One region of the Halomonas sp. BC2 genome, then DNA from elsewhere that is predicted to be linked to it. Evidence: predicted binding sites of a transcription regulator. Region 1 holds the regulator's gene; each other region holds the start of a gene.

Region 1 (8,403 bases):
TAGAGCAAGCGGCCATTGGTGGTTTGCAAGCCAAGCTGGACGAGAGCTTCGACCGCGCCTGCCAGCTGATCCTGGCTTGCAAGGGTCGTGTGGTGGTGACCGGCATGGGCAAATCCGGCCATATCGCCGGCAAGCTGGCAGCCACCCTGGCCAGTACCGGCACGCCCGCGTTCTTCGTTCACCCCGGCGAAGCCAGCCACGGCGACCTCGGCATGATTACCCGGGGCGATGTGGTGCTGGCCCTGTCGAACTCGGGTGAAACCGCCGAAGTCACCGCCCTGCTGCCGCTGCTCAAGCGCCTGGGAACCCCCTTGATCAGCATGACGGGGCGCCCGGACTCCACCCTGGCACGCCATGCCGAGGCCCACCTGGACAGCGGCGTAGAGCGAGAAGCCTGCCCTCTGGATCTGGCCCCCACCAGCTCGACGACGGCAGCGCTTGCGCTGGGTGACGCGCTGGCCGTCGCACTGCTGGAAGCACGTGGCTTCACAGCCGAAGACTTCGCCCTGTCACACCCCGGCGGCAGCCTGGGCAAACGCCTGCTGCTAAGGGTACGCGACCTGATGCACGACGGCGCGCGGCTGCCTCGGGTGGCGCTGGGCAGCCCGCTGCGCGATGCCCTGCTGGAAATTACGCGCCAGGGGCTCGGCTTTACCTGTGTCATCGACAATGAGGGTCGGCTTGCCGGGGTCTATACCGACGGCGACCTGCGCCGCACGCTGGACCAGTTTCACGACCTGCGCGACGTCAAGGTAGACGACGTCATGACGCGGCCCGGCAAACGCATCGGCCCCGACGTCCTGGCGGCCGAAGCCGTGCGTATAATGGAAGATAGTCGTATCACGGCGCTGGCCGTGGTCGATGAACAGCAGCGCCCGATTGGCGCGCTGCACATGCATGACCTGCTGGCAAGCGGCGTTATCTAACCCATGATCCAATGATGGATGATACGGAGGCTCTATGGCCCTACCTGACGCACTTTTAGATCGTATACGCCGTGTAAAACTGCTGGCCCTGGACGTGGACGGCGTGCTGACCGATGGTCGCCTTTACTTCCAGGCCGACGGCGTCGAAATCAAGGCCTTTCATACCCAGGATGGCCACGGCTTGAAGCTGCTCAAGCGCGTCGGCATCCATGTCGCGCTGATTACCGGCCGTGACTCGCCCATGGTGAGCCAGCGCGCCGCAGCGCTGGGCATCAGCCATGTTCATCAAGGCTGTGAAGACAAGCTCGCCACCCTGCGTGGGCTCTGCCAGCGGCTCGGTATCACCCTGGAGCAGGTCGCCTTCTGCGGCGATGACCTCCCGGACCTGGCGCCGATCAAACGCTCGGGCATCGGCATCACCGTCCCCAACGCACCGGACTACATGCATACCCACGCCGACTGGATTACCGACCGTCTGGGCGGACATGGCGCCGTTCGCGAAATTTGCGACACGCTGCTGACCAGCCAGGGGCACTGGGACGCCGTGCTCGACACTTACCTACACGGCTCCACCTGAATGGGCATCAGGGTGAAAAAGCGCGTCTGGCTGACGGGGCTGGTCATCACCCTGGGGGGACTGCTGGTTTGGCTGGACCCCCGCGCGCCCCAGCAGCGCGAGGTAGATCCTGAGGCCCAGGCCCAAGAGCCCGGACACGTGCTGGAAAATGCCGAAATCACCCTGTTCGGTGAAGACGGCACGCTTCAGCAATCCTTGGTGGCACCGCGTCTGGTACATACCCCGCAGGCGGCCATGACCCACGTCACGTCACCACGCGCCACCCTGTTCGACAGCGAGCAGCGTGAATGGCTGGCCATTGCCGACACCGGCACCTTGAACATGGACTCCCAGGCGCTGACCCTGGCCGGATCCGCGCGCCTGCTGGCGCCGGACGAAGGCTGGCAGCTGGATACCGACCTGCTGCACTATGATGGACTGGAGCGTCATGCCTGGAGCGACACCCCTGTGGTGCTGCAGCAGCCACCTCAACGCATCGAAGCCTCACGCATGGATGTCTGGCTGGACGACAGCCGTGTCAGTTTGATCGATAACGTGCGCGGCGTGCATCCGCCCGCCCCCCAATCTTCTCAGGAGTCGCCATGAACGCCCTGCTTCGTACGGCACTGTTCGCCCTTGCCGTTCCCATGGTGGTAGGCGTACTGCCTGCCGCCGCTCAACAACAGGCCCCCGTTGAAGTGGAAGCCGACCGCCTGGACCTGGACCAACGTGCGGGCACGGCGGTCTATACCGGCAACGTCGACATTCGCCAAGGTGAAATGCAGCTGCGCGGAGAGCGTGTCGAAATTCATCGCAACGAGGCGGGCGAGCTCTCCCGGGCCGTCGCCACGGGCGAGCGTGCCTACCTGCGCAACCAGCTGGAAGACCAGACGACGCCCATGGAAGGCTGGGCGCGGCGCATCGTCTACCATGTGTCCGAGCGGCGTGTAGAGCTGATCGACCAGGCCGAACTGACCCAGCAAGGGGATCGCTTCCAGGGTGGACGGCTCGAATACTTCATTGACCGCGGGGTGGTCCAAGCACGCTCCGATGTCAGCGGCAGCGCACCGCAACGCATCCGCATGACCTTACAGCCCGAGCAATAGAGAGAGCCCCTCGTGACAGCCATCAGCCCCGACACTGCAGCGGTCAAGACGCTCCATGCACAGCATCTGGCCAAGAGTTACAAGCGCCGCCGCGTGGTCAAGGATATCAACCTGGAAATTGCCCAAGGCAGTGTCGTTGGCCTGCTAGGCCCCAACGGCGCAGGCAAGACCACCTCGTTCTACATGATCGTCGGCCTGGTGAAGGCCGATGCTGGCAAAGTGGGCATCGACGATCTCGACCTGACCCGGGCGCCGATGCATGAGCGTGCCCTGGCAGGCATCGGCTACCTGCCTCAGGAAGCATCGATCTTTCGCAAACTGTCGGTGGCCGACAATATCATGGCCATTCTGGAAACGCGTCGTGAGCTGGACCGCAGCAGCCGAGAAGCCAAGCTCGAATCTCTGCTGGAAGATTTTCACATCACCCACATTCGCGACAACCTGGGCATGAGCCTCTCGGGCGGCGAGCGGCGGCGGGTGGAAATCGCTCGCTCGCTGGCCACCGAACCTGCCTTCATTCTGCTGGATGAACCATTTGCCGGCGTCGACCCCATTTCCGTGGGCGATATCAAATCGATCATACGCGCCCTCAAGAAGCGTCATATTGGCGTCCTCATCACCGACCACAACGTGCGTGAAACTCTGGATATCTGCGATATTGCCTACATTGTTGGCGACGGACACATCATCGCCAGTGGAAACCCCCAGGAAATCCTCAATAACCAGAAGGTACGCGACGTCTATCTGGGCGCCGACTTCCGGCTTTAAACAATGGCCCACGAAGACATTTTATTTAGTGGCATGCTTATTGCACTTGCACCAAACGGAGACTCGCTCTAGGGTGGAGCTTTCTGATTAACGAGTGGTTCTCAGATGGTCATGAAAGCTTCTCTTCAACTGCGCATCGGCACACAGCTGACCATGACACCTCAGCTGCAGCAGGCCATTGCGCTGCTTCAGCTATCGACGCTGGACCTTCGTCAAGAAATTCAGCAGGCGCTGGATGCCAACCCCATGCTCGAGCAGGAAGATGAGTTTGGCGAACAGGCCGTCAGCGAGCCTCAGGAAGCCGAGTGGGCAGACAGCATCCCCAGCGAGCTTTCCGTAGACAGCGACTGGTCCGACACGTATCAGGACATGGGGAGCATGGGCGGCAGCAGCGAAGGCCCGGACTTCGAGCGTCAGGCGGCGGGGCAGAGCCTGCACGGTCACCTGCTTTGGCAATTGGCCATGACCGACTTCTCCTCCCGTGAACATGCCATCGCCGAAAGCCTCATCGATGCGCTGGATGCCAACGGCTACCTGACCCAGCCTCTCAACGACATTCGCGAGGGGCTCAAGGCACAAGGCCACGACGGCCTGAGCCAGCGCGAGGTCGAAAACACCCTGCTGCGCCTTCAGCAGTTCGAACCCACCGGAGTATTTGCCCGTGACCTGCGGGAGTGCCTGATGCTGCAGCTGGCCTCGCTGCCCGAAGACACCCCGCTGCTGATGCCTGCCAAACGCCTGGTACGCCAGTTTCTCGAAGCCCTTGGCAAGGACGACATGCGCTTGCTGAAGCGACGCCTGAGCCTCGACGACGAGCAGTTGGACGATGTCATCCGTTTAATTCGCAGCCTTGACCCCAGGCCTGGAAGCGCCTATGGCATCACCGACGACAGCTATGTCACGCCAGATCTGGTGGTACGCCACGATCACGAGGGCTGGCACCTGGAACTCAACCCGGAAGCGCTGCCCCGACTGCGTATTCAGCCCGACTACGCCAGCCTGATCAAACGCGCCGACAAGAGCCAGGACAACCAGTTTCTGAAAGAGCATCTCCAGGAGGCTCGCTGGCTGATCAAAAGCCTTTCGAGCCGCAACGACACCCTGCTGCGCGTGGGGCGCGAGATCATTGCTCGGCAGATCGGCTTTCTGGAGCATGGCGAAGAAGCCATGAAACCACTGATTCTGGCCGATATCGCCGAAGCGGTGGAGATGCATGAATCGACCATCTCGCGGGTCACTACCCAGAAATACATTCATACCCCGCGCGGGGTGTTCGAGCTCAAGTACTTCTTCTCCAGCCAAGTCAGCGGCCAGGAAGGTGGCGACAGCCATTCCAGCACGGCCATTCGAGCACGCATCAAGAAACTGATTCAGGACGAGCCTCCGGGCAAGCCACTCTCCGACAGCCGTCTGGTCACCCTGCTGGAAGCGGGCGGCATCACCGTGGCCCGCCGCACCGTGGCCAAGTACCGTGAGTCGATGGGTATACCTTCGTCGAGTGAGCGCCGTCGTTTACGCTAGTTAAACGCTCTCGCCCAACAAACTCTCGACGAGGGCTTTGCAATGGCCCAAAAAGGGTTACAATCGAAGTACAGTCCGATGGATAAGGAGCACGTCAATGCAAGTAAACATCACTGGTCATCACGTTGAACTGACTGACGCCTTGCGTGACTACGTAAACGAAAAGCTGGAACGCGTTGAGCGTCACTACGACAACATCACGACCGTCCAGGTCACCTTATCTGTCGAAAAGGAGCGCCAGCAAGCGGCTTGCACGCTGCATGCCGCAGGAGCAGACCTGCATGCGGAAGCGCAGGATAATGACATGTACGCGGCCATTGACGCCCTGGCGGACAAAATCGACCGTCAGCTGGTAAAACACAAGGAAAAAGCACAAGCCCGCGCCCAAGGCGCTGGCGTGCGTTAAACCGATGACGTTGGAAACCATACTCCCCCCGGAGCGCGTGCTGTACGACGTGCCCGGGGGCAGCAAAAAAAGGGTGCTGGAGTTTTTCAGCACCTTTATCGCTCAGAACACGCCCAGCCTGGACAGTCAGGAAGTCTTCAGTCGCCTGATTGGCCGTGAACGGCTGGGCAGCACTGGTATCGGCAATGGCGTAGCCATCCCCCATGCACGCAGTCCTCACTGCAGCACGCCCATTGCTGGCTTTCTCAAGCTAGCCGAGCCCGTCGACTTCGATGCCATCGATGGTGACCCCGTCGATCTGGTGTTCGTGCTGCTGGTACCCGAAGAAGCCGATGATACGCATTTGGCGCTATTGGGTCAGGTCGCCACCATCATGAACGACGCAGCCACACGCCAGCAATTGCGCAATGTCAGCAGCCAGCGTGAACTGCTGACGCTGTTGACCGACAAGATTCGCGAGCAGGCTGCCTAGCGCAGCCTTTGCTGGGCAGCAAGGCCGTCGGTAACCCCCTATTCCTTCTCAAGCCAAGAGAGATGCGCTATGCAGCTGGTGATCATTAGCGGCCGTTCAGGGTCCGGTAAGTCCATCGCCCTACAGGCGCTGGAAGATCTTGGCTATTACGCCATCGACAACCTGCCTGCCATGCTGCTGGGCTCGCTGGTCGATGAACTGCGTCAACAGGGGGGGCGTACTCATTTGGCCGTCAGCATCGATGCGCGCAACTTGCCTACTGCACTGGAACAGTTGCCTGCTCTGCTGGAAGAACTACGCCAGCGTCAGATCCGTTTTCAGGTCATCTACCTGACCACGGACGCTCGCATTCTGCTGGAGCGCTACTCGGCTACCCGTCGGCGCCACCCGCTGACGCGGGATAGCGACATGACCCTGGAAGAGGCCATCAACAAGGAAGAAGAAACCCTGCTCGAGATTCGGGACCTGGCTGACCTGCTGATCGACACGTCGCGTCTTTCGGTACACGACCTACGCCGCCGCATCACCGATCAGGTTGCTCATCAGCGGCGTGACCAGTTGACCCTGACGTTCGAATCTTTCGGCTACAAACGGGGCGTACCCATGGATGCCGATATCGTGTTCGACGTGCGCTGCCTGCCCAACCCCTATTGGGACCCCAGCTTGCGGCAGTTCACCGGACGCGACGCCAACATCAAGGCCTTCTTGAGCGGCTACCCCATCGTCGATGACATGCGTGACGATATTCATGCCTGGCTGGAGAAATGGCTACCTGCTTACCAAAGCAGTCAACGCAGCTATATGACCGTGGCCATTGGCTGTACCGGCGGACAGCATCGCTCTGTCTACATGGTCGAGCAATTAGCGCAATCGCTGGTCAAGCACACTGGCGCTATTCAGCTCAGACACCGGGAATTGGGCTTGCAGTACACGCTGAGCGAATTACCCGCTACCGTCGATGCCGTTTCTTCCACCCCTCCCAGCGACACGACGTCGCCCTGATATCACTCGGCAAAAAGGAACCAGAGTGCCTGAAAGAACCTTAACGCTGACCAACCAACGCGGCCTTCATGCCCGCGCCGCCACCAAACTGGTCAAGTGCGGCCAGCAGTTTTCAGCCCGCATTCACGTGTACAAACAGCAGCAAAAGGCCGATGCGGCCAACATCATGTCGCTGCTGATGCTGGCGGCCCCCTGCGGTACGTCACTCACCATTACCGCAGAAGGTGAAGACGCCGACCAGGCCCTCGATGCCATCCAGGCCCTGTTCGACGCCCGCTTCGACGAGGATCAGTAACCCTCGTCAGCTGCCCGCCACCGTCATGGCGTCCACCAGCCAGCTGCCGGTATGAATGCTGCCACGCGTATCGGTATCATCGCCAATCCCCATCAGGCCAGCGAACATGGTGTTGAGATTGCTGGCAATGGTGAACTCTTCGATGGGGTACTGTACCTCGCCATTCTCCACCCAGAAACCGGCCGCACCGCGAGAGTAGTCACCCGTCACAGCATTGACCCCCTGCCCCATCAGCTCGGTGACCCAAATACCCCGCCCCATCTGCTGCAACAGCTCGTGACGCGGTGTCAGCGGGGCCAACAGACGCAGGTTACGCGCTCCGCCAGCGTTCCCCGTCGACTGCATACCCAGGCGACGCGCGCTGTAGGCAGACAGCATGTAGCTGGCGATCCTGCCCTGCTCGATGAAACGGTTATCTCGGGTCTGCACACCCTCGGCGTCGAAGGGCGAGCTGGCCGTGGCGCCGACTTCCATGGGGCGCTCCTCCAGCCCCATCCACTCCGGGAAAAGCGGGCTGCCCAGGCGATCACACAAGAACGATGCTTCACGATATAACGCCCCGCCCGCCAACGCGCCCATCAGGTGGCCTACCAGGCCTGCGGCCAGGGTTGGGTCGAACAGCACGGGAAACGTACCGGTGGGCGGCTTGCGCGCACCCAGCCGCCGCAGGGTGCGTGCGGCCGCTTCGCGCCCGACGTCCTCCGGGTCACGCAGATGTACGGGATTGCGTGCCGACGTGTAGTCATAGTCGCGCTGCATACCCTTGTCATCCTGGGCGATCAGCATGCAGGACAGCGAATGGCTGCTGCCCTTTTGGGTACCTAGAAAGCCATGGCTATTGGCGTAGACCCGCACGCCCTCGCCACTGGACAACGAGGCACCTTCGGACTGGTGAATACCGTCCACGCTGCGCCCGGCCTGTTCACAGCGCAGCGCCAGCTCGATGGCTTGCTCGGTCGAGAGCGCCCACGGGTGGTGCACCTTGAGATCCGGCAACCGGGTCGCCATCAGCGCAGCGTCTGCCAACCCGGCAGCAGGGTCTTCGCCGGTATAGCGCGCAATTGCCAAGGCCTTTTCCACCGTGGCGCGCAGCGAGGCGCTGCTGGCATCCGTGGAGGAGGCGCTCCCCTTGCGCTGGCCAACGTAGACCGTAATGGCGATTCCCTGGTCACGGGAAAGCTCGACGGTCTCGACCTCGCCGAGCCGTACGCTGACGCCCACCCCCTGGTCGACACTGGCGCCTACTTCAGCGGCATCGGCGCCCAGCGTTTTCGCCAGGCCAAGGGCTTCTTCCGCCCGCTGCGCCAGTAGCGCCTGTTGCGCTGCTGCATCAAATGCCTGTGCCATGTGG
Region 2 (8,403 bases), on a different contig from region 1:
CAGATTTACTCAAACAGGCAGGTAGCGACGAAAACCCTGGCGACTTTACGCGCTATGGATCAGCGCGCCAGCTCTACCACTTCAAAGTCACCAATGCCTCGGCCTACTGATCTGGAGCCTGACATGACAGATAACACGATTAATCCGGCACTGAGAGAGTCCGCTACCTTTGGTCGAGATGTCATCGCCGAAATTCAGCGTGCCGCCGAAACAGGCATCTACGACATTCGCGGTTGGGGTGCCAAGCGCAAGGTGCCAAATTTTGATGATCTTTTGTTTCTCGGTGCGAGCATGTCGCGCTACCCGCTTGAAGGCTATCGGGAAAAATGCGACACCGAGGTGGTATTAGGCACCCGCTACGCCAAAAAACCGATGGTGATTGATACCCCGGTGACCATTGCCGGTATGAGCTTTGGTGCCTTGTCAGCACAAGCCAAGGAAGCGCTGGGGCGCGGAGCATCGGAAGTCGGCACATCGACGACCACAGGTGATGGCGGCATGACCGCAGAAGAACGCGGTCAGTCATCCAAACTGGTCTATCAGTACCTGCCGTCACGCTATGGTATGAACCCGGATGATTTACGCAAAGCCGATGCCATCGAGGTGGTCTTAGGGCAGGGCGCCAAGCCGGGTGGCGGCGGGATGCTGCTGGGCCAGAAAATTTCGGATCGTGTCGCCCACATGCGCACGCTGCCCAAAGGTATTGATCAGCGTAGCGCCTGCCGCCACCCGGACTGGACGGGGCCCGACGACCTGGCCATCAAGATTGCCGAATTGCGTGAAATTACCGACTGGCAGGTGCCCATCTTTATCAAGATTGGCGCGACGCGCACGTATTACGACGTCAAGCTGGCGGTGAAAGCCGGCGCGGATGTTGTGGTGCTGGATGGTATGCAGGGCGGCACGGCAGCCACTCAGGATGTGTTTATCGAGCATGTCGGTATTCCCACCCTGGCGGCGATTCCTCAAGCCACACAGGCCCTGCAGGAAATGGGCGTTCACCGTGAGGTGCAGTTGATCGTCTCGGGCGGGATCCGTAACGGTGCTGACGTTGCCAAAGCCATTGCCCTGGGTGCGGATGCCGTGGCCATTGGTACGGCTGCCCTCATCGCCTTGGGGGATAACCATCCACGTTTTGAAGAAGAGTACCGCAAGCTGGGTTCAGCGTCTGGCTATTACGATGACTTCCAGGAAGGAAAATGCCCAGCGGGGATCTCGACGCAGGACCCAGAGCTGAGCCAACGCCTTGACCCGGTGGAAGGTGGCAGGCGGCTGGCCAACTACTTGCGTGTGCTGACCCTGGAAGCGCAGACGTTGGCCCGAGCCTGCGGGAAATCCCACCTGCATAACCTGGAACCGGAAGATCTGGTGGCCTTGAATATCGAAGCGGCTGCCATGGCGCGAGTGCCCCTGGCGGGTACCACCTGGGTGCCTGGTCAAACGTTTTAGGCTGGCATTGGAAGGTCAATCTGCTATCTGGTGACAGGTAGCTGCCTGCATCATTAAACGCTATCCCGAAGGCTGGATACCCCTTCCAGGCTTCGGGTTTTTTTATGCTCTTCAGCAACACCTATCAAGCCTTCGATGCGGTAGCGTCAAGTGCTGTTAAACAGAAATGCCAAGCAGGGTTTTAAAAAACAACTTTTTAATTGTTGTGCAGGATATCGCTTAAAAAGAGCGCGCGCCCAGTGTGTTTAGTTGGCGTGATGAGTGGTTTCTTTAGTGTATATATAAAAAGAAATATTCACTATTTAATTTTTATCCAGATAAAGGTCAGCGGATGCACTAATACAGGCTTTTTAAAGCGTCATCTGCACTATTACAGCGCGGCCTCTTTTTGTTCTTTTTTTATAAACCTATGAAATTAAGATTATTTTTTTTTTGGCATGAAACGTGCTTTATCTACAGTAAATAAAATATCACCACAAGAACTAAATGGAGCGGCTTAAGTATCGCTGGTGATATTTAGGTTTCATATATAAAACCTTGATGTCTTTCGATTCCGTCTCTGTCGTGCTGGCATCCATTAACCGGGTATTTATCAAGGGGAAAAAGTCAATGCAGCATAACGCTCTTCCTGATGATGACAGGATAAAAAGCAGGCCGATATATGTAACGCCTGAGCATCCCGCAACAGCTAACTACTATGTGTGTGTGGCTGAGCCAGACGCGGTAAATCTCATCATGAAACATGTGGCGCCGATTGATAAACACCGGACGCCGTTTCATTTCATTATCTGTGCTGATCGCGCTGACGCGCCCCCGGCGGGGTTGCCGTCTGAGTGGCAGAACGTGCCACTGCAATGCTGCGACCGTGACGCACTTTCCACCACGCTGGCGACCCAGCTGGAAACATTGACCCAAGGTTGCCATGTGATTGTGGCGGGCAGCGAAGCGTTTTTATGGGATGTACATACCCTGGCCCTGGCACACGGGCTGCTCGACGCTGAAATCACCTTGCTGCCTTCAGCAGATAACGCCCGACGCGTGTTTTGCACGCACTGCCGTTTTATGAGCGAGCCTGTCACGGCGTCACCCACCCGCTGCCAGGGGTGTGGGCTCACGTTGGAAGTTCGCGATCATTTTTCACGTCGCCTGGGGGCCTATATGGGCGTGCGGATAGATGCCGAGGTGCCCGGTGAGGTTCCCCGCGAGGAGGTGTTTGACTCATGAGTGACCTGATTCCGGTACGTGTCGCCGAGATCGAGCAGATCAGCTCGATTATCAAACAGTTTACGTTTGTTGCTGATGAAAAGCCCCTGCCGCCGTTTTCTGCCGGTAGTCACGTGGTGGTGCAGATGGAAGGTGAGGGGAAGCGTTTCCGCAATGCGTATTCCTTGATCAGCAACCCGGCTGACAGCAGTCATTATCGCATCGCGGTGCGGTTGCAGGAGCGCTCCCGAGGAGGCTCTCAGTTCATGCATGGTGAGTTTCGCCCAGGGGACAGGCTGTTTATTTCTCCGCCCGCCAACATGTTTCTACCGGATTGGCAGGCGCGGCACCACATATTGATTGCCGGTGGCATCGGAATAACGCCGTTTCTTTCTTACGGCTATGAGCTGGAACAACGTCAGGCCTCCTTTGAAGTGCACTACGTGTATCGCAATGCCGAAACAGGGGCCTTTCGTGAGGCCTTGACGGAGCGTTTTGGCAACAGGCTTTACTGCTATTCCGGCGAACGTCCCGACTTTTACACTCTGCTCGGACACCAGCCGCTTGGCACCCACGTCTATGTTTGCGGCCCGGAGGCGATGATTCAGGACGTCAAAGCCACAGCGAGTGCGCTGGGCTGGTCACCTCAGCGGGTTCATTACGAAGCCTTCACGGCTCCTCAGCCAGGTAAGCCTTTTGTAGCCAGGCTTTCACGCTCGCAGCAGGACGTCGCCGTCGCGGGGGATACGCCTCTGCTTGACGCTCTGGAAGCCCATGGCCTTGAGATACCCAATATGTGTCGTGGCGGTGTATGCGGCCAATGTAAAACCTCGGTGGTGGACGGTGACATCGAGCATCGGGATGCGTTTCTCGATGATCAAGAGAAAGCCAGCCAGCGCTGCATCATGCCTTGCGTGTCACGTTCAGCGAGCGACTACCTGGTGCTGGATCTATAAATCAAGGGGGAAAACACCATGCAACTTGCACCGCGAGATACCCAGGCCTTCCGAGGCCAGTTTACCTACCGCAATAGTCCCGAGGCCGTGAGACGCTTTCCCTTCCCGTTTCCGGAAGATGATTATATGTACTCAGTCAATACTGAGCCGCATACGCTGCCGGGCCCCAAGGGCAGTGTTTACGAACATATGCTCGATATCGATGAACATTATCTGTGTGAAACAGCAGAAAGGGCGATGGTGCTGGAAGAGGACCCCGCTCGCTGCCTTGCCATGCCCCACATGGAACAGGCGTGCTGGGACCTGCTTGAATTTGTCATGACCCACTATGCCCAGGATTATCCCGAACATTTTTCCTTCACCCAACAGGGCGATCAATGCGAGTGGATTAATCGCCCCCTCGGCATTCATCAGACCTTTGTGATGGGCGACGCAAGCACTTTGCCCATGCCGCCGATGGAGTTTATCGGACGCCAGATGCAGGGGGATTTTGCGTTACTGGATCAACGTGATGCAGACCTCTTCATGGACGCAGGCGTAATCACATCACCGGCTGACTGGTCGCTGGCCTTTGATGCCGGAATGAGTTTCAAACAGTGGCATGGCCCTGTGCCGCTGGCTCATGAGATGGGTATTTTTGATCGGGTCCTTAAATATCTGTGCGCCATTCAGGTGGGCAGCCCGATTCGTCGTTTGAACTGGACGATGACGATCCACCCACGCATGGACAGTTCCCCTGAAACCTATCACCAATGGGGGGCAGACCGAACCACGATTACCCCCGAGAACGTAGGCAGGGATGTCTTTCTGCGTGTCGAGTTACAGACACTGGTACGTATGCCCCGAAGCCATGCGCTGTTCTTTGGCATCCGCACTTATCTGATCAGCATGGACGACCTCACAACCAATAAGGCCTGGGCCAAGCGGCTGCATCGCGTGCTGGCCAATCTGCCCGAGGCACTGGTGGATTACAAAGGGATGACACGCTACCGCGACACTGTCGTGGAGTGGTTAAGCGAATACGACCACGAACTCCAACCACAAACCTGAAACCTGCTAGCCGAGAGGACACTCATGAACGAGATAACGCTAGAGCTGAGTTATGCGCTCGATACCTTCTATTTTCTAGTCTGTACCGCCTTTGTCATGTTCATGGCCTGTGGTTTTGCCATGCTTGAATCAGGGTTGGTCCGGTCAAAGAACACGGTCGAGATACTGACCAAAAACGCGATGCTGTACTCCGTTGCGTGCCTGGTTTATCTGGTGGTTGGCTACAACCTGATGTATCCCGCCAACCCAGTCAGCAGCTTTATTCCCGGGTTGGATTTCATGCTGGGCAGTGATAACAGCATGGCCGATATTTCGGCGGGAGAAGGCTCACCTTATTACTCTTCCATGGCTGACTTTATTTTCCAGGCGGTATTTGCCGCTGCCACCATGTCGATTGTTTCCGGGGCAATTGCCGAGCGTATGAAACTGTGGCCTTTCCTGGTGTTTGCGGTCTTCATGGTCGGAGTGATTTACCCCGTGAACGGGTTCTGGAAATGGGGCGGTGGCTTCCTGGATGAAATGGGCTTCCAAGATTTTGCCGGCTCCGTTGTGGTGCACATGGCAGGCGGTGCCGCAGCACTGGCCGCTGTATTGATGGTTGGCGCACGTAAAGGCCGTTTCGGTCCCAATGGTGAGGTACGGGCCATTCCGGGCGCCAATCTGCCGATTGCCATGCTTGGCATGTTTATTCTCTGGATGGGCTGGTTCGGGTTCAATGGCGGCTCGATGCTGAAAATTGCCAGCCTGGATGATGCCAATGCAGTGGCACGTATTTTCGTCAATACCAATACCGCCGCAGCCTCGGGCATGGTAGCGGCCGCTCTGCTGTACCGTGCCTTGTTCGGCAAGACCGATATGACGATGGTCATGAACGGCGCATTGGCCGGGTTGGTGTCCATTACGGCTGAGCCGCTTCTGCCCGGGCCGGGAATGGCCATGCTGGTCGGTGCGATCGGTGGTGTGGTGGTCGTGCTCTCTGTGCTCGGGCTGGACCGCCTCAGGATCGACGACCCCGTGGGTGCCATTTCGGTACATGGCAGTGCGGGTATCTGGGGGATTGTCGCCGTTGTATTCACTAACCCTGACGCCACGCTAGGCATCCAGCTGCTCGGCACCGTGATTATTTTCGCTTGGATGTTCGGTGCCAGTCTGGTGGTGCTTTTCATTATACGTGCCGTAATGGGGCTGCGTGTCAGCGAGCAGGACGAGTTTGAGGGCATGGATGCCCACGAATGCGGTATGCACGCCTACCCTGAGTTCGTTTCGGCCAATACATCGGACATGGATGGCACCCCCCTGCGGAGCAGTGCAGCGGCCGACGGCCTGCTGGCCAGCCGGAAACCTGTTCAACGTTAAATGATTCTCCGAGGCCAAGGCCCATTAGATAAACACGGGTCTTGGCTTTTCGTGAACTGATGATGAAAACCTAGAGGCCATACCATGCATATGATCGCAGCTATTATTCAACCCCATAGGCTTGAAGATGTCAGAGAAGCGTTATCTGATATCAATGTTCAAGGACTCACTGTGACTGAGGTTAAAGGGTTTGGAAGGCAGAAGGGGCATACCGAGCTTTACAGGGGGGCGGAGTACACTGTGGACTTTGTGAACAAGATGAAAGTCGAAGTGGGAGCCTGTGATTCCCAGGTCGACACAGTGATCGAAGCGATTAAAACAGCCGCATACTCTGGTCGTATTGGAGATGGGAAAATATTCGTCTATCCACTTTCCAATGTTATACGCATACGCAGTGGTGAAACTGACGAGGCGGCGTTATAGCTCCTTTTTAGCGAGGCTTGCGTTTTCTGCTTATTCCAACAGAAATCCGCGTACAAAACAGTGGGGTCGCCCGTCGGCACCGCTGTTTTTGCTCGAAAATCTACGGATTATCTCGAGGGTGCTCTGCCCCGACATGCCTACGAAAGGTGAAACGAAGTGACTGACAGTATGGCTCCGCAGCAACCAACCCATTTCCCGCCCTTTCGTGGTAAAGCCCGCGGCAAGCCACGCGGACGCTCACTTGCCCCGGACGCCCTGGATGCCTTGCGTCAACTGCTCGGTGATGAACGCGAGCAGCCGCAGCGGCGCCAACGTGATCTGTTGATCGAACATCTGCACGCGATTCAGGATGCCCTTGGCCACTTGCCGCTGACCCATCTACGCGCCCTGGCCGCTTACATGAACCTGCCCATGGCTGAGGTGTACGAAACCGCCACCTTCTACGCCCACTTTGATGTCATCCACGACGATCAATCGCCGCCTCCAGCGCTGACGCTGCGGGTATGTGATTCCCTGTCCTGCCAGCTGGCCGGTGCTGACGCTCTGCGCAATGCACTTGCGGTAGGCACCGACCCCGCCGAGGTGCGCGTGTTGCGCGCCCCCTGCATGGGCCGCTGTGATACGGCGCCTGTGGTGGAAGTGGGTCATTACCATCTGGGCCATGCCAGTGTTGAGCGCGTTCAGGCGGCCATCGCTGCCGATCACATTCACCCTGAACCCTTGGACTGGCCACGCCTTGACGCGTATCGGCAAACCGGTGGTTACGCCCTGCTCAGCGCCTGCCGGGCGGGGGAGGTGAGTGTTGAAAGCCTGATGGACACCCTGGAAAAGGCCAACCTGCGCGGGCTGGGGGGCGCGGGTTTCCCGACCTTTAAAAAATGGTTTTTCGTCCGCGCCGAGGCCGGGCCGCGCTACTGCGCCATCAACGCCGATGAAGGCGAGCCGGGCACCTTCAAGGATCGTTATTACCTGGAGCGCGCGCCCCATCAATTTCTCGAAGGCGCCTTGATCAGCGCCTGGGCCGTGGAAGCAGACGCCCTGTACATCTACTTGCGTGATGAATACCCGGCGCTGCATACGGTGTTGCATCAGGCCATTGCGGAGCTGGAAGCCGCCGGGCTGGTGGCACCGGGCTATATTGTGGTGCGCCGTGGCGCGGGGGCGTATATCTGCGGGGAAGAATCGGCGATGATCGAATCGCTGGAAGGTAAACCCGGCAAACCGCGCCATCGCCCACCGTTTGTGGCCCAGCGTGGATTATTTGACCGCCCGACTCTGGTCAATAACGTCGAAACCGTCTATTGGATTCCGGCCATTTATGCCCAGGGCGCCGACTGGTTTGCCAGTCAAGGCCGCCATGGTCGCAGTGGCCTGCGCAGCTTTTCGGTCTCTGGCCGGGTGAAAAACCCGGGTGTACATCTGGCCCCGGCGGGTATCACCCTTAACGAGCTGATCAACGAATATGCCGGTGGCATGCAGGACGGCCATCAGCTTGCCGGCTACCTGCCCGGTGGCGCCTCGGGCGGCATTCTGCCCGCCAGCAAGGCCGATATCCCACTGGATTTCGACACCCTGCAGGAGCACGGCTGCTTTATCGGCTCGGCGGCGGTAGTGGTGTTTTCCGATCACGATAACCTGCGTAATGTAGCGACCAATCTGCTGGGCTTTTTCGCCGATGAATCCTGTGGCCAGTGTACGCCCTGTCGCGTGGGTACCGAGAAAATGCTCACCCTGCTGGAACGCAGCACCTGGGATGTCGACACGCTGGAGCGGCTTTCCCAGGTGATGATGGATGCGTCCATCTGCGGCCTGGGGCAAGCCGCCCCCAATCCAGTGCTGGGCCTGCTGCGCGATTTCCGCACTGAGCTTGCCGCCCAGAACGTCATTTTCAAAGGGTAAGGAGAACCTTATGAACCAAGAGACCTTTACCCTCACGCTGGATGGCGCAGCCGTGACGGCTTACCCC
Region 3 (8,403 bases), on a different contig from region 1:
CCATACACCGCAAAACCGGCACTGTCCGGCCCACGGTCTGTCATGGCAATAAGCATCGGCTCAAACAGCTCACCCAAGCGGCTTTCCAGCTGCGGGTTTTTCAGATAAAGCCCGACAATTCCACACATAGCATTACCTCGATAGATTCACGCTGAGGCGTCATGGGCGCCTAAGCACGCAAAGGAACTTATGAAAAAATAAAATGACGTTAGAAAAACTCTACATAGCGCTGAACTTCCCATTCACATACCTGGCGGCTGTACTCTTTCCACTCCTCACGCTTGACCTTGATAAACTCGCCAACGATCTCGGCGCCCATGCCATCGCGCAGATGGGTATCCGCTTCCAGGGCATCAATCGCCTCTTTAAGCGACTGCGGCAGAATCTCGATGCCTTGCGCTTGGCACTGCTCTGGCGTGAGCTCGTAAAGGTTGATGTTTTGCGCCTTGCCGGGGTCCAGCTTGCGCTCGATGCCATCCATTCCCGCCGCAATCAGGGCGGCGTGAACCAGATAAGGGTTGCAGCCAGCATCGGGGAGACGGAATTCAAGACGGCCATAAGGCACGCGCACCATGGCCGAACGGTTGTTATCACCATAGGCAATGAATACCGGTGCCCAGGTCGCCCCGCTCGCCGAACCGCCGGCCACCAGGCGTTTGTAGGAATTCACCGTTGGGGCAGCAAAGGCACATAGCGCCGGGGCGTGATGAAGTAACCCGCCCAGAAAATGGTAAGCCGTCGTCGACAGGCCAAGATGCTGGGGGTCGCTGTCATCGCCAAAGACGTTATTGCCGTCTTTATCAGCAATGGAAAGATGGATATGCATGCCGTTGCCAGGCCGATCAGCATGCGGCTTGGGCATAAAGGAACACACCATGCCAAGCTCGTTGGCGATTTCACCGGCAGCCATGCGCACAAAGGTAAAGCGGTCAGCAGAGGTCAGGGCGTCACTGAAGGTGTAATTGATCTCGAACTGGCCGTTGGCATCTTCGTGATCAATTTGGTAGATATCAAAGTCCACCGCCTGAAGCGCTTCGACCAACCTTTCCAGAAACTCGCGTGAGCGCGACAAGCCTTTATAGTCGTAGCAGGGCTTGGCCAGCGTATCGCTCTCATCAACCGGCAACAGCTCACCGGACGCTCCCCGCTTGAACAAGGAAAACTCAGGCTCCAGGCCGGTGTTCAACGTCCAGCCCAGCTCGTTTAGCCGCTCTAACTGACGCATCATGACAACGCGGCTGTCCAGCGCGTGCGGGGCATCATTGACGTAACCGCAGCACGCCATGCGAGCGTAGTGTTTCTGCCACGGCACCAACGACAACGAGTTCAAATCACCTTTGGCCATAAAATCCGGCCCATGGGGCTGCATGCCAAGGCCCGACACCGCAAAGCCAGCGAACCCCGCGCCTTTCTCAACGACATCCATCAGGCAGTTAGCCGGCACTGACTTGGTTTTGGCCGCACCGTGTATATCCACGAACTGGGCCAGCAGATAACGGATGTCATGCTCTTTGATCAACTCAACAGCAGCTTCTGGAGACATACTCAACCCTCTTAAAAATTCTTTTCAAGAAACTATATTTCCCAAAAAGAAAGGCACATAGCATGCCAGAATGTCTCGTCGACCGTTAAAAAACCTCCTCAAATACCTACAAAACACTGATTTAAATGAAATAAATATTTAATTCAGGATTTCAAGAAAGCATTTCCCATCTTTTCTCCTATTGGTTTCTGTGCCTTGACCGCGCCATAACGGTGCAAATTTGCCAAAAAGCGCACCCATAAAGAACAAATGACACGCATATAAAAACCTGGAGGAAAATATGGCGAATATATCGACCTAAAAATTCAAAAAATAAGTAACTGTTTTTTATATGAAATAAACCTGTGTCTCATGCATTTTCTGTATGCACTGACACGTCATGGCAAGCTTATTGCTTCACTGCAAGGAAATATAATTTCTTTTAAAGAATCCATAAAGGGCGACAGCCACTTCTGGTTTCTTTTGGAAAACCTGCCCTAACCGACTGGAAGGAGAATTGATATGACAACGTTATGGCGTACTTCTGCCCTTGCCGAACGCCACCATGCACTCGGTGCGACACTGGAAGACTGGAACGGCATGGGGACTGCGTTTCGTTACGCGGGAGCGGATACCGCCGATCACCACGCCGCCATTCGCACCCAAGCAGGCTTGATGGATGTCTCTGGTCTGAAAAAGATCCATTGCGTTGGCCCGCATGCCAAAGTGCTGCTAGACCATGCCACCACGCGGGATATGTCAAAGCTTTACCCGGGAAAATCTGTCTATGCCACCATGCTCAACGAGGCTGGCAAGTTCGTGGATGATTGCATTGTCTACTGCCTGGCGCCGAATGCGTACTTGGTGGTGCATGGCACCGGTCTGGGCCAGGAAATGCTCACTCTAGGTGCCTTGGGTCGTAACGTCAGCCTGATGTTTGACGATGATCTTCACGACTTGTCACTGCAAGGGCCATTGGCCGTCGACTTTCTTGAAAAGCATGTTGAGAGTATTCGCGACCTGCGTTACTTCCACCATTTGCAGACCCGCCTGTTTGGCTTTGATGTGATGATTTCACGCACCGGCTATACCGGTGAGCGCGGCTATGAGATTTTTTGCAAGGCCAAGGATGCTCCCTCTGTGTGGGACGAAATCCTCGACAAGGGTGCCCCCATGGGCATCGTGCCATGCGGTTTCGAGACACTCGATTGGCTACGCGTGGAAAGTAACCTGCTGTTCTATCCCGTTGATAACTCCGAGACATACCCCTTCCCCGACCAGCCCGCCGGCGACACGCTATGGGAGCTGGGGCTGGACTTCACCGTATCCAAGGACAAGACCGAGTTCCGGGGGGCAGGCGAACACTTCCGCCTCAAGGGCAAGGAGCGCTTCAAGATCTTTGGTGTATTGATTGACAGCGAGGAGGCGGCAAGCGCTGGGGACACCCTCTGGGCAGATAACAAGCAGGTCGGCATTGTTACCGAAGGCATGTTTTCAAGGCTTAGTGGCCGCTCCATGGCACTGGCGCGCCTTGATGTTCCTTATGCCGAGCACGGTGTGCCGTTGGAAATACGTGGCAGCCTGCAAGCCACTGCCAGCAGCCATAGCTTGCCTTTTGATGACCCTGACAAACAAAAGCGCATTGCCAAAGGCTAGATGAAACGATCAATAAAAAGGAAAATCCATATCGACAAAAGCCAAATATGAAGTCAATCTATTACATAGAGATATATTTGGCTTTAAATCGATAAATTTCTTATTTTTTATTTATATTTAAAATTTTAAATTTATATAGGAAAAAAAATGAAGGATTCTTGTGACAGTTACATCATCCGCGTTTCTTGCCCGGCTACCTCCGGCATCATTTCGGCGGTGACCTCGTTTTTGAGCGAGCATGACTGCTATATCAGTGAACTGGCCCAATACGATGATGAAGAGCTGCAAAACTTCTTTCTGCGTGCCAAGTTTCGCTTCAATGAAGGCGTGAGTGGGGATATCGAGACATTGCGTGATGAATTTGCCGCCATCGCCAAGGACTTTGAGATGGAGTGGCAGATTTACAGCAGTTCCAAACCCATGCGCGTTTTGCTGATGGTCAGCAAGTTCGATCACTGCCTGAGCGATTTGATGTATCGCCAGGCGCAAGGTGAGCTAGACATGGAAATCACCGCCATCGTCTCGAACCATCGCGACCTTCGCCCCATGGCCGAGCGCGAAGGCATCCGCTTTGTTTACCTGCCGGTCACTAAAGAGACCAAGGCCAAGCAGGAAGCCGCGCTGATGGATATCGTCGAAGAGACCGGTACCGAGCTTGTCGTGCTGGCACGTTATATGCAGATTCTGTCTGACAACCTGTGCCGCCAACTGTCCGGGCGCGCCATCAATATTCACCACTCCTTCTTACCGGGGTTCAAGGGGGCCAAGCCTTATCATCAGGCACATACGCGAGGCGTCAAACTGATTGGTGCCACCGCGCACTACGTGACCTCTGACCTTGATGAAGGCCCGATTATCGATCAGGAAGTTCAGCGCGTTAACCATACCTATCGCCCTGAAGACCTGGTCGCCGTGGGACGTAACACGGAAACCATCGCGCTTTCCCGTGCGGTCAAGTATCACCTGGAGCACCGCATCTTCCTTGATCAGAACAAAACGGTGATTTTCCAATGACCCTCACGACACAAACATCTGCCGCCTTGATTGACGGCAAAGCCTGGGCCGAGCGGGTACTGGTTGAAGTCGCCGACAGCGTGGCGCAACTGGAAGCGGAAGGCACCACACCAGGGCTTGCTGTGGTGTTGATCGGTGAAGATGCCGCCAGCCAGGTATATGTGCGCAACAAGATCCGTAAGGCTGAAGCGGTCGGGATCCGTTCGCTTGAGTATCGCTTCGACACCTCCTTGACCCAGGCCGAGCTGCTGGCACTGATCGACAAGCTGAACCAGGACCCTGAGGTCAACGGCATTCTGGTGCAGCTGCCGCTTCCCGACAACATCAGCGAGGACGCCGTGATTCAGGCGATTTCACCGCTCAAGGACGTCGACGGGTTTCATCGTGAAAACGTGGGAGGGCTGGCACAGGGCGCTGACGTGCTGACACCCTGCACGCCTACCGGCTGCCTGCGTCTTCTGCAGGAAACCTGCGGCGACCTGAGCGGTAAACATGCCGTGGTCGTCGGGCGCTCCAACATCGTCGGCAAGCCCATGGCCGCCCTGCTGCTTCAGGCCAACTGCTCGGTCACGGTGCTCCACTCACGCAGCGTTAACGCCGAAGCCATCGCGCGCCAGGCGGATATTGTCATTGCCGCGGTCGGTCGCCCGAAGATGATCAATGCCGACTGGCTCAAGCCCGGTGCGGTGGTGATTGATGTGGGTATTAACCGCATCGAAGAGTCAGCCAATGGCGAGCCAAAGACGCGTCTTGTCGGGGATGTGGATTTTGCCAGCGTCAGCCAGGTGGCCAGTGCAATCACCCCGGTACCCGGCGGCGTCGGCCCGATGACCATCGCTTACCTGATGCAGAACACGGTGGTCGCCACCCGGCTTCAGCAACACCACAAAGCGGCTCAGCCAGCACTTATCTGATCTACCACAGGAGGGCGTTGTCATGCCTTTTGGATTATTGAAATACGGTTTGTCCTCGGAGTATCCCGTCGATGTGGACTTGCCTCCCCCCAAAGAGCTCAAGCCCTCCTACGATGTGGTGATCATCGGTGGCGGTGGCCACGGGCTGGCCATTGCCTATTATCTGGCCAAATACCACAACATCACCAAGGTAGCCGTGCTTGAAAAGGCTTACCTGGGGGGCGGCAACACGGCGCGCAATACCGCCGTTATCCGCTCTAACTACCTGACCTCGGAAGGGGTCAGGTTCTATAGCGAGTCGGTCAAGCTGTTCCAGAACCTCTCGAACGAATTTGACTTCAATATCATGTATTCCGAGCGCGGTCAGTTAACCCTGGCACATACCGATGCCACGGTACGTGCCTTCCGCCAACGCGCAGAGGTTAACAAACATTTCGGCGGACGCACCGAAATGATCGACCGTCAGCAGATCAGTGAGTTGGTGCCAACGCTTAACCTCGACCCGGGGCACTTGCCGGTTCTGGCCGGTTTGTGGCACCGCGACGGCGCCACAGCGCGCCATGATGCCGTGGCCTGGGGCTATGCCAAGGAAGCCGCCAAGCGCGGCGTTGAAATCCATCAGCTCACTGAAGTGCAGGAGCTGATCATTGAAGGCGGGCGCATTACCGGGGTGAAGACCAATCGCGGCACTATCCAGTGCGGTTGCGCCGTGCAAGCGGTTGCCGGGCACAGCTCGATCCTGGCCAAAAAAGCCGGCTTCCGCCTTCCGATTATCAGCTACCCGCTGCAGGCGATGGTCACCCAGCCGGTCAAGCCATTCCTGAGCCCGCTGGTCAGCTCTTCCGCCCTGCATTGCTACGTTCAGCAAACCAGCCGTGGCGAAGTAGTGTTCGGGGGCGGCTCCGATCCCTACCCGCTTTACAACACGCGCTCTACGCTGGAAATGAAGGAAAGCCTGATTGCCAGTGGCATCGAGATGTTCCCGTTTCTGGCCAAGGCCAAGCTGATGCGCCAATGGGGCGGGATTACCGACATGACCCCGGATTACAGCCCCATCATGGGGGAAAGCCCGGTTGAGAATTACTACCTGGATGCTGGCTGGGGCACCTGGGGCTTCAAGTCAACGCCCATCTGCGGCAAGACCATGGCAGAGCTGGTAGCCAACGGCGGAAAAGTGCCGGCGCTGATTCAGCCATTCCGCCTGGAACGTTTTGCCAATTTCCAGCAAGTCAATGAAATGGGCGCGACAGCGGCCAGTCATTAACGTCAGCCGCTTATGTCAGCCACCGTCTCAGCGACTATGTGAAGGCACGCTCAATGAAAGTCATGAACTGCCCGCTCAACGGGCTACGCAATATCAGTGAGTTCATCTATGGCGGAGAACTCAAACCGATGCCCGGTCAATGCAGCGACCGGGAATGGGCCCACTATGTGTTTTATAGCGACAACACAGCAGGCGTTATTACCGAATGGTGGATGCATGCCGCCTCCAGCTACTGGTTCCTTGCTGAACGCCATACTGTTACCGATGAAATACTGCGTACGTTCGATCCCAAGGAAGTTTTCCAGGAACGTGTCGAGTTTTCCTCTGAGGAGACACGCAAATGAACCGCACCCAACCATCAGGCAATACACAGACGATGGATAACCGCCTTCCCGCTCCCATGGGGCTCTATATCGACCGTCAACAGCCTATCAGCATGACGTTTGAAGGGCAGACCCATCAGGGTTTTTGCGGAGACTCGATTGCCAGTGCGCTGGCGGCTGATGGCCGTTATCTGCTGTCCCGCTCGTTCAAGTACCACCGCCCGCGCGGCCCGCTCACCATGGCCGGGCAAGATGCTAATACGCTGGTGCAGCTGCCCGATGAACCGAACGTACTGGCAGATACCTGCCTTGCCTACGAGGGTTTGAACGTTACAGGCCAGAACTACAGCGGCAGCCTTGACCACGACAGCGACATGAAGCTGGGTAAGTTCTCGAAATTCATGCCGGTGGGCTTTTATTACCGTTCTTTCTATAAGCCTAAAGGTGCCTGGAAATACTGGGAGTCCCTGATTCGCAAGAAAGCCGGGCTGGGTCACTTTGACCTCAAGGCGAAGGGCGATTATCACGACAAAGCCTACCTGTTCAAAGACGTTGTGGTGGTGGGCAGTGGCCCCGCCGGGCTTAAGGCTGCCTTGACGGCTGCAGAAGGCGGCGCCCAGGTACTGCTGGTTGAGCAGGAACCCTTGCTGGGCGGCGCGCTGACCTACGCCCGCTTTGATGAACAGGGGGTGCGTGCCACGGCATTGCGTGATGAACTGGTGCCGGCCGTGGAAGCACACGCCAATATCCATGTGCTGTGCAACGCCATCTGTAACGGCTGGTTCACTGACAACTATTTGCCGGTCATCCAGGACAAGCGGATGTACAAGGTGCGCGCCAAGGAATGCATCGTCACCGCCGGGGCCTTTGACCAGCCGGTCATCTTCCGCAACAACGACCTGCCGGGTATCATGCTGGCCAGCGCCGTCCAACGCCTGATGCGCCATTACGCGGTGCGCCCAGGCAAGCGGGCCGTTGTGTTAACCGGCAATGATGACGGTTATCTGACCGCCCTCGACCTGCACGAACAGGGCGTGGATGTAGCGGCCCTGGTGGATATGCGCGCGGGGCCAACCGACAGCCAGCTAAGCCAGGCCATCAAGCAGCGCGGTATCACCCTGCATCTTGAGCATACCGTTTTCGAAGCGCTGTGCGACAAGACAATGCACCGCGTTAACGGGGTCGATATCCGGCGTATTACCCAACGCGGTGAAGTGGACAAAGAAAGCGTGACTCTGGAATGCGACCTGCTGTGCATGAGCGCAGGCTATATGCCTGTCTACCAGCTGTTGTGCCAGGCTGGCGGCAAGCTGACCTACAACGACGATGTCGCCGAGTTTTCGCTTTCCAACCTGCCCGAACACCTGCATGTAGCAGGCTCGGTCAATGGTTTGCACGACCTTGAGCAGGTGCTGCAGGACGGTATCTTTGCCGCCAGCCAGGCACTGGCTAATCTGGGGTTATCCGCACCGAAAGCCGACCCTGTGACCGAAGCGCCCAGGCAAGTGAACTTCCCGTGGCCCATTTTCGCTCACCCCAAAGGCAAGGAATTCGTCGATTTTGACGAAGACCTTCAGATCCGCGATATCATCAACGCCACCCGCCACGGTTACCGCGATGTCCAGCTGGTCAAGCGCTTCTCCACCGTTGGCATGGGGCCGTCGCAAGGCCGCCACTCTGCGCTGCCCACTGCCCGCCTGGTGGCTGATG
Region 4 (6,663 bases), on a different contig from region 1:
GGAGTACCGGCGAAGTGATCAATGGCATGGTGGGCGATATTCAGCAGCTCAGCACGCTGGTTCAGGAGATCTCTGCGGCCACCATCGAACAGAGCAGCGGCATCGAGCAGGTCAACCAGGCCGTGACACAGATGGATCAAATGACCCAGCAAAATGCCGGACTGGTGCAGCAGAGCAACCACGCTACCCAGCAATTGGCGCATTTGAGCACCCAGCTGCGTCAGATGGTCAGCAACTTCAAGCTCAACGCGTCACGGCATCAAGCCCAGGCGTTGTCACTGGCGCCTTCCAGCACACAGGCGCACAGCGACGATTTCTAGGCGTCAAACGTAGGCCGTCATGGCCTACACATCCCCCTGGTTATCCAGCGCGACCGCTTCGTGCATGCGGGTCAGCAGGTCAGGTACAGCGGCCTGCACCCGGTTCCAGCTGGGAATGAACGGGCGCTCACGCGGGTTGTCGAGAAACAGGTTGCCAGCTTCCAGCAGGTTGCTGGCAAACAGCTCTACTGCCTGCTCTTCGCAGTGACGGTCGAGGCTCAAACCGTTCATGGTAGCGTCGTGGTCGTAGGCCTCGATCAAGTCCAGCGCCAGCCGATAATAGGTTGCCTTCAGTGTACGGAAATCCTCGCTGCTGAAGCTCACCCCGTGGGTCGCCAGCTTGCGATAAAGGGCCTTGGCAATATCCAGGCTCATGCGGTTCAAGCCACCGCTGGCATCCTCTTCGCTCACTGGCTGGTGTTTGTGGTCATAGGCATCGGCAATATCGACCTGGCACAGCTGGCGATGCGAGTAGTTGCGCTGTAGCTCCGAGAGCACGCCAATTTCCAGCCCCCAATCGGCAGGAATGCGAATGCCCTCCAGCACATCGCTGCGCATGGCAAACTCCCCCGACAGCGGGTAGCGGAAACTGTCCAGGTAATCCAGATACGGTAGCGGACCGCACACGGTCTTCAGCGCTCGCAGCAGCGGCGTTACCATCAAGCGAGACACCCGGCCATTCAGCTTGCCTTCGGCGATGCGCGGGTAGTACCCCTTGCAGAAGCTGTAGTTGAAGCGTGGGTGCGCCACCGGGTACATCAAGCGCGCCAGCAGGCTACGGTCATAGGTAAGAATGTCGCAGTCGTGCAGCCCAACCACGGTCGAGCGCCCGGAGGCCAGCACATAGCCCGCGCAATACCACACGTTGCGCCCCTTGCCGGGCTCCAACGCCCCCAGCCCGTGGTGTTCTAGCTCGGCATCCAGCTCACGCAGCCGGGGTCCATCGTTCCATAGAATGCGGGTGTGCTGCGGCAAGCGTGAGAAAAACTCGCGGGCATAAAGAAATTGTTCGCGATCGGCCCGGTCCAGTCCAATCACGATTTCGTTGAGATACGGCACTTTGGCCAGCTCGTCCACAATGGCCGAGAGTGCAGGCCCTTCCAGCTCGGAAAACAGCGACGGTAGAATCAGCCCCATGGGGCGGCGCTTGGCAAATTGGCACAGCTCCCGCTCGAGCTCTTCCACGGGGCGACGGGTCAGGTTATGAAAATCGGTGATGACGCCATTCTGATGAAAATCACTCATGGGCACTTCCTCGTTGGGTTAAGCCGTGGCCGCTTGCTGGTGGGATTCCGCCGCTAATCGGCGGTCGTCTCGCCCCCACCAGTGAGCCACCCCCTCGGCCCATCCGGCTGGCCCGGTTGCCTGGGTGCGATACAACGCCCGGTTGTGCGGTGCCACTATCAGGTCATGGCAGCCCTTGATCACCACGGCCTGGTCCACGGCTTCCAGCATGGAAACGTCGTTGGGGCCATCGCCGAGCCCCAACGCCAGCGGCTGGCGCCCGCGCAGCGCCGCAAAGCGCTGGATCAACCAGGTCACCGCACTCCCCTTGCCTGATGCCTGCGCCATGACGTGCCAAAAACGCCCGCCCTGGGTCATGGTCAAACCATCGCCCTCCAGCGCCTCGCGCAGGGTCTCCAGGGCACGCTCGTCGTCTTCCCAGATCAGCGGCTCGCTGCCCTCACGCCGTTTGGCCGCCTTGGCCCGAGGCTCGTCCAGGCCGGTTCTGGCGATGACTTCCGCCACCTCCATCTCTCCCATGGGCGTAAACCGCAGGTTGAGGCGCTGCTTCCAGATGGCCAACCGCGCACGGATAAAGCGGATATCAACCCCCGTGTGCTTGATGACCACGCCGTCTGGCCCACTACCCGGCCGATCAAGGCTGGCATGGCACCAGCCTGGCGGCAGGCCAATCACGGCACCGTTTTCGGCAATGAAGGGCGTCGCCGTCAGCCCCAGGGCTTCACGCAGTGGCAGTAGTTCTGCCCGGGTTTTGCTGGTCACGGGAATCACCGGGACACCCAGCTGCTTGAGACGAGCAAGCCAGGGAGCGGCAGGCGAAAAGTCATAGCTATGGTGGTCCAGCAAGGAACCGTCGAGATCCGTGACCACCAAACGCGGCTGTAACGCGGGATCAAGTAGTTCAGGACTCGTGAACTCGGTCATGGCAGCACCTTCTGCAAACTGAAATCAGGTCACCCAAAAGCCCAACGTAGCCATCTTTTGAGATCAATACCCAAGGTAGACAATCACCAAAGCAGAATGCATGCCAGGATGCTTTAATTAAATAAAATCAAAAGATTAAAACACGATCGAAGCGATGCCAGAGGAAGCACCAAAATAGGGCAACCCATAATGCACCAAAACAGAGCATGAAAAAGAGGTACAGAAGACGGAGAAATAGCGCGGGATTGTTGTACAAGATTTATCTAATTAAAACACCGAGCATAAAAAAGCAAAAAATTTGCACAAACCCTTGGCAAACATTCCAGAATAGCTATACTCGAATTGTACCCACTGACTGTCTCGTACCCCCCCCCCTCACCTGATGTCAGTGGGCTGCAGTGAGCCAAGCCCTTTGATGCCCGCCACCCCCCTGGCGGGCTTTTTTTGTTCAGCAAAAGCAAAGCAGTCCCAAGCCAGCCTGTGGGAAGCCCATTCATTGGCTTATAGCCAGAGCAGTCACCCAAGCCATCCTGTGGGAGGCCAATTTCATTGGGCGACTGCCTGGGCAGGCACCTGTGCTTGAATCATCGCGAGCTAAAGCTCCCTCCCACAAAAAGCTCCCACTAACAGCAGGGCTTCTTGAACAGTGGGAGGCCCATTCATTGGCTTATAGCCAGAGCAGCCACCCAGGCTATCCTGTGGGAGGCCAATTTATTGGGCGACTGCTTGAGTAGCCACCCATATCAAGCTGAGTACAGGAATCATCGCGGGCTGAAGCCTCCTCCTACAACAGTGAGCCGCCCCAAGCCAGTGTGTGAGTACCTACTCCACGTGAATCACTACTTCGACACGGCGATTGCGGGCGCGCCCTTCGGCGCTGCTGTTATCCTCCAGCGGGCGGGTATCGGCAAACCCGACGGCGCGCAGCCGCTCAGGCTCGACCCCAGCGGCCTCTAGTGCTTCAACGATGGCAATGGCCCGTGCGCTGGAGAGCGCCCAGTTGGACGAGAACTCAGGGGTATTGATCGGTTGACTGTCCGAGTGCCCTTCGACCCATACTTCGCCGTCATAGCGCTGGATGGTTTCCAGCAGGCTGCCTACCAGCGATGTGCCGCCTTCCGACAACCCCGCCGCGGCAGAGGGAAACAGCAGCTGATCCTGCACCCGCAGACTGATGCCTTCCGCTACCCTGGAGACCTCGACGCCTTCCAGGTTCGGCAAATAAAGCGATGTTTCGACACGTTCGGGCAGCTGCTCATCCAGCGCCAAAGCGCTGCTAATGGCCTCATCGTCGATCTGTTGCACGTTGACAGGCGGCCGGTCGGTCAGCAGTACCATGTAACTGGCCAACGGCTGGCCCAGGCGCTGCGTCTCATCGACGAGCAGCGGCGTAGGCAAGGCGGGCAAGTAGCGCTCCAGCAGCGGCGCGACGGGCGATGTGTCGCTTTCGGCGGGTGCCAATGCCAGCAAGGGTGGCGCCCCCATAGGCTCGGGAACGCGCATGATCGGAGCAGGTAATCCTGCGACCCCCAGAGCCGCACTGATGGCCATCGGGCTAAGCGTGCCGGGCTCATTCAGGTAAGCGATGTTGCGCTTTTGGCGTCGCTCATCCAACAATGCGGGCAGCGGCACTTCAAGAGCAGGCACACTGCTTTCGCTGACGTCGGTGTCATCTGCTTCAGGGCTCCAACTGGTGCCGGTCACCCCGGCCGCCGCAATGATGATCACGAACAGCGCCACCAGCAGCGTCATGATGTCGATATAACTAATCATCCAGCCATTATTGCTATCGTCTTCCGGGTATGATGACAACAACGAATCGTGACGGGGGCCGCTACGGTGGTCCTCAAGCATGGGGGTTACTCATTCAAGTTTTAAACCTCGTGGCCGATCTACTATGAGCATGGCAAACTAGTCTATCAAAAAGCCCTGTCAAAAAGCCGTTTACTAGCGATAAGGAACTACCCGGTGCGCATTCGTCCTTTGCTGTCTTTCACTCGCCGCTATCTTGCCCCACTCGGGCTTGGCGCGGTTAGCTTGATGCTAAGCGGCTGTTTTTACGCCAACACATCCCAGGCGCCGATTGCCACCACCTACCCTTACAGTGAGCAGCAGCGCATGCAGGCTGCACATCACTGGAACGTACTGGCCCATCACGAAGCCAACCACATTTTGCAGCGTGAACGCGTACGGTTTCGCGACTTGTACATTACACCCGCCGATGATCAAAGCTTGCATGGCTACAGCGGCGGCGAATTTGGCAGAGGTTTTCGTACCCTGCTAACCAGCGAACTCGTCACGCGTGGGGCATCGGTCATGACCGAACCCACCGCCGACACGGCGGAGGTACACGTGGGTGTTGAGATCGTCACTCACCGTGACCGAGGCTTCATTCGCCCCCCTGTCGGTGCCTTTACCGCCCTCACGGCGGGTATTGCCGTTGCCACTATCCCCTATAACCAGTGGAGCGAACCCGCTCTGGGACTCATTCCCGGCGGCATCCTGGCCGACATCACCAGCGGCAGCTGGACTCATACCGGCAATGAAGAAGTCATCATTACCACCCAAATCGTCGATGGCGAGCGCATTTTATACTCCTCCTCCAACATCTATTACATTAATGCCGGTGATCGGCGCCAATATGCACCCCATAGAGTGCCACAGGCCCCCACAACGCCGGTCATTTCCATCACCGACACCTGGTAAACTTATGCTGTTGACACTTATGACGGTGCTATCTGCTTCTTATCGACGCTCGATTCACATGGCTGCTGCGAGCCTTGCGCTGTTGGTGCTGGCCGGCTGCGCCTCCCTGGGCAATAACAACCAGCAGGAAGCGCCCAAACCGGACCTTTCCGAGCTTGCCCATCAAGCTGCTCAGCAAATGATGGCAAGCAACCCCGACCTTACACGCTATAGCCCCATGATTGCCGCGACTTTTGTCAGCATCGACAACTTGAGCCAGTCTTCCACGTTTGGGCGTATCAGTTCCGAAATCATGGCGTCTGCGTTAGCCCAGCAAGGCATGCAGGTGCGGGAAGTCAAGATGCGCGATAGCATGTTCATCGAAGAGAACGTGGGGGAATTGATTCTCTCCAGACAAGTGCAGCGCCTGAGCGCTCAGCACAATGCTCGCTCCATTCTCATGGGAACCTATGCTCAGGGTCAGGACTCCTTGTATGTGAGCGCACGGGTAGTGCGTGCGGGTGATGCCATGGTGCTGGGCAGTGCAGACTTCCGTCTCCCCCTCGATAACAACATCCGCAGCCTGCTGGAAGGCCAGGGCGGCTGGTGATGATCGGGTAAACGTCCCCGCAACATTCAATATTGTCGAAAAGCCTGAGGAGCTTACTCCCCAGGCTTTTCATTGAAATGAGCAAAGAGAGCCGATGCCGTCTCAACCGAAACCTCGCAAGCCGCATATCGTGGCGACCAGCAGAGTCATCAAGCTAGCGGCCAACATCACCAAGCTGTTGAGCTATGGCTTTCATGCCCTGTTCCCCAAAAAACGCTTTACGCTACCGGAACAAGCGGCCCCCTGGCTGAAGCCCAAAGAGCCAACGCCCATCCCCAGGATCATCTGGCAAACCAACTTCACCAATAAGGTCACGCTCCCTGTTTACTTGAACTACCTGTTCAATCGCTTGATGGCCCCGCGCTTCGAATATCGGTTCATGATTACCGAGGCCAGAAAAGCGTTCATTGCCGCTCACTACTCTCCAGAGATCAATCAGCAATATGACCGCCTACAAATCGGTGCCGCCCAGGCCGATTTCTGGAGGCTGCTGGTGCTCTACCAACACGGTGGCGTATATCTGGATATCGATGCCCACGCGATCTGGCCCTTGGCCAACACGTTAGGCAAGCATGAGGAGCTGTATATCACCACCCGCCGTGGTGAGCTCAGCAACTATTTCATTGCCAGCCGCCCCGGCAATCCGAACCTGTTGAAGCTGATCGAACGAGTGCAGCACAACATTCAGGACAGCTCCCTGACCAACGTCTTCGAGCTGACCGGGCCGGGGGTGTTCATCGAACTACTCGATCAACAGGCCGTGCCCACTGTCTCCTATCGGCATGCCTGTAACCAGGGCAGCTTCACCAACGAGCATTTTCAGTATATCGACAAAACAGCGGGAAAATGGACCAAGGAGCAGCGCACCGTCAGCGTCGT

Evidence for each region. Region 1 encodes sigma-54, which starts transcription at its own class of promoters, with help from an activator protein. Its sites were predicted from a motif close to TGGCACNNNNNTTGCTNT; they were not measured.
Region 2: B7L71_RS02705 (dimethylamine monooxygenase subunit DmmA family protein) is a predicted target of sigma-54. The motif match lies at 1,883-1,900, and genes of this name have one in related genera.
Region 3: glnT (type III glutamate--ammonia ligase) is a predicted target of sigma-54. The motif match lies at 1,594-1,611, and genes of this name have one in related genera.
Region 4: B7L71_RS11905 (HAD-IIB family hydrolase) is a predicted target of sigma-54. The motif match lies at 2,578-2,595, and genes of this name have one in related genera.

The regions. Positions count from the first base shown of each region.
Region 1 is NZ_LFGT01000009.1:180,240-188,642, reverse strand. It holds gene B7L71_RS07280 (KpsF/GutQ family sugar-phosphate isomerase) at 1-926, shown strand, start outside; gene B7L71_RS07275 (KdsC family phosphatase) at 961-1,503, shown strand; gene lptC (LPS export ABC transporter periplasmic protein LptC) at 1,504-2,088, shown strand; gene lptA (lipopolysaccharide transport periplasmic protein LptA) at 2,085-2,588, shown strand; gene lptB (LPS export ABC transporter ATP-binding protein) at 2,610-3,356, shown strand; gene B7L71_RS07255 (RNA polymerase factor sigma-54) at 3,462-4,877, shown strand; gene hpf (ribosome hibernation-promoting factor, HPF/YfiA family) at 4,975-5,283, shown strand; gene ptsN (PTS IIA-like nitrogen regulatory protein PtsN) at 5,288-5,755, shown strand; gene rapZ (RNase adapter RapZ) at 5,825-6,757, shown strand; gene B7L71_RS07235 (HPr family phosphocarrier protein) at 6,783-7,052, shown strand; gene pmbA (metalloprotease PmbA) at 7,059-8,399, opposite strand.
Region 2 is NZ_LFGT01000004.1:14,758-23,160, forward strand. It holds gene B7L71_RS02695 (GltB/FmdC/FwdC-like GXGXG domain-containing protein) at 1-110, shown strand, start outside; gene B7L71_RS02700 (FMN-binding glutamate synthase family protein) at 124-1,449, shown strand; gene B7L71_RS02705 (dimethylamine monooxygenase subunit DmmA family protein) at 1,990-2,673, shown strand; gene B7L71_RS02710 (PDR/VanB family oxidoreductase) at 2,670-3,608, shown strand; gene B7L71_RS02715 (heme-dependent oxidative N-demethylase family protein) at 3,627-4,658, shown strand; gene amt (ammonium transporter) at 4,683-6,014, shown strand; gene B7L71_RS02725 (P-II family nitrogen regulator) at 6,099-6,437, shown strand; gene B7L71_RS02730 (NADH-ubiquinone oxidoreductase-F iron-sulfur binding region domain-containing protein) at 6,594-8,336, shown strand; gene fdhF (formate dehydrogenase subunit alpha) at 8,347-8,403, shown strand, end outside.
Region 3 is NZ_LFGT01000004.1:4,988-13,390, reverse strand. It holds gene B7L71_RS02690 (class II glutamine amidotransferase) at 1-128, opposite strand, end outside; gene glnT (type III glutamate--ammonia ligase) at 209-1,543, opposite strand; gene B7L71_RS02680 (aminomethyltransferase family protein) at 2,045-3,178, shown strand; gene purU (formyltetrahydrofolate deformylase) at 3,326-4,192, shown strand; gene folD (bifunctional methylenetetrahydrofolate dehydrogenase/methenyltetrahydrofolate cyclohydrolase FolD) at 4,189-5,106, shown strand; gene B7L71_RS02665 (FAD-dependent oxidoreductase) at 5,129-6,370, shown strand; gene B7L71_RS02660 (sarcosine oxidase subunit delta) at 6,424-6,714, shown strand; gene B7L71_RS02655 (2Fe-2S iron-sulfur cluster-binding protein) at 6,711-8,403, shown strand, end outside.
Region 4 is NZ_LFGT01000018.1:14,483-21,145, reverse strand. It holds partial or broken gene B7L71_RS11915 (methyl-accepting chemotaxis protein) at 1-320, shown strand, start outside; gene B7L71_RS11910 (glycosyl transferase) at 345-1,565, opposite strand; gene B7L71_RS11905 (HAD-IIB family hydrolase) at 1,584-2,489, opposite strand; gene B7L71_RS11900 (OmpA family protein) at 3,312-4,343, opposite strand; gene B7L71_RS11895 (hypothetical protein) at 4,458-5,195, shown strand; gene B7L71_RS11890 (FlgO family outer membrane protein) at 5,200-5,784, shown strand; gene B7L71_RS11885 (glycosyltransferase family 32 protein) at 5,879-6,663, shown strand, end outside.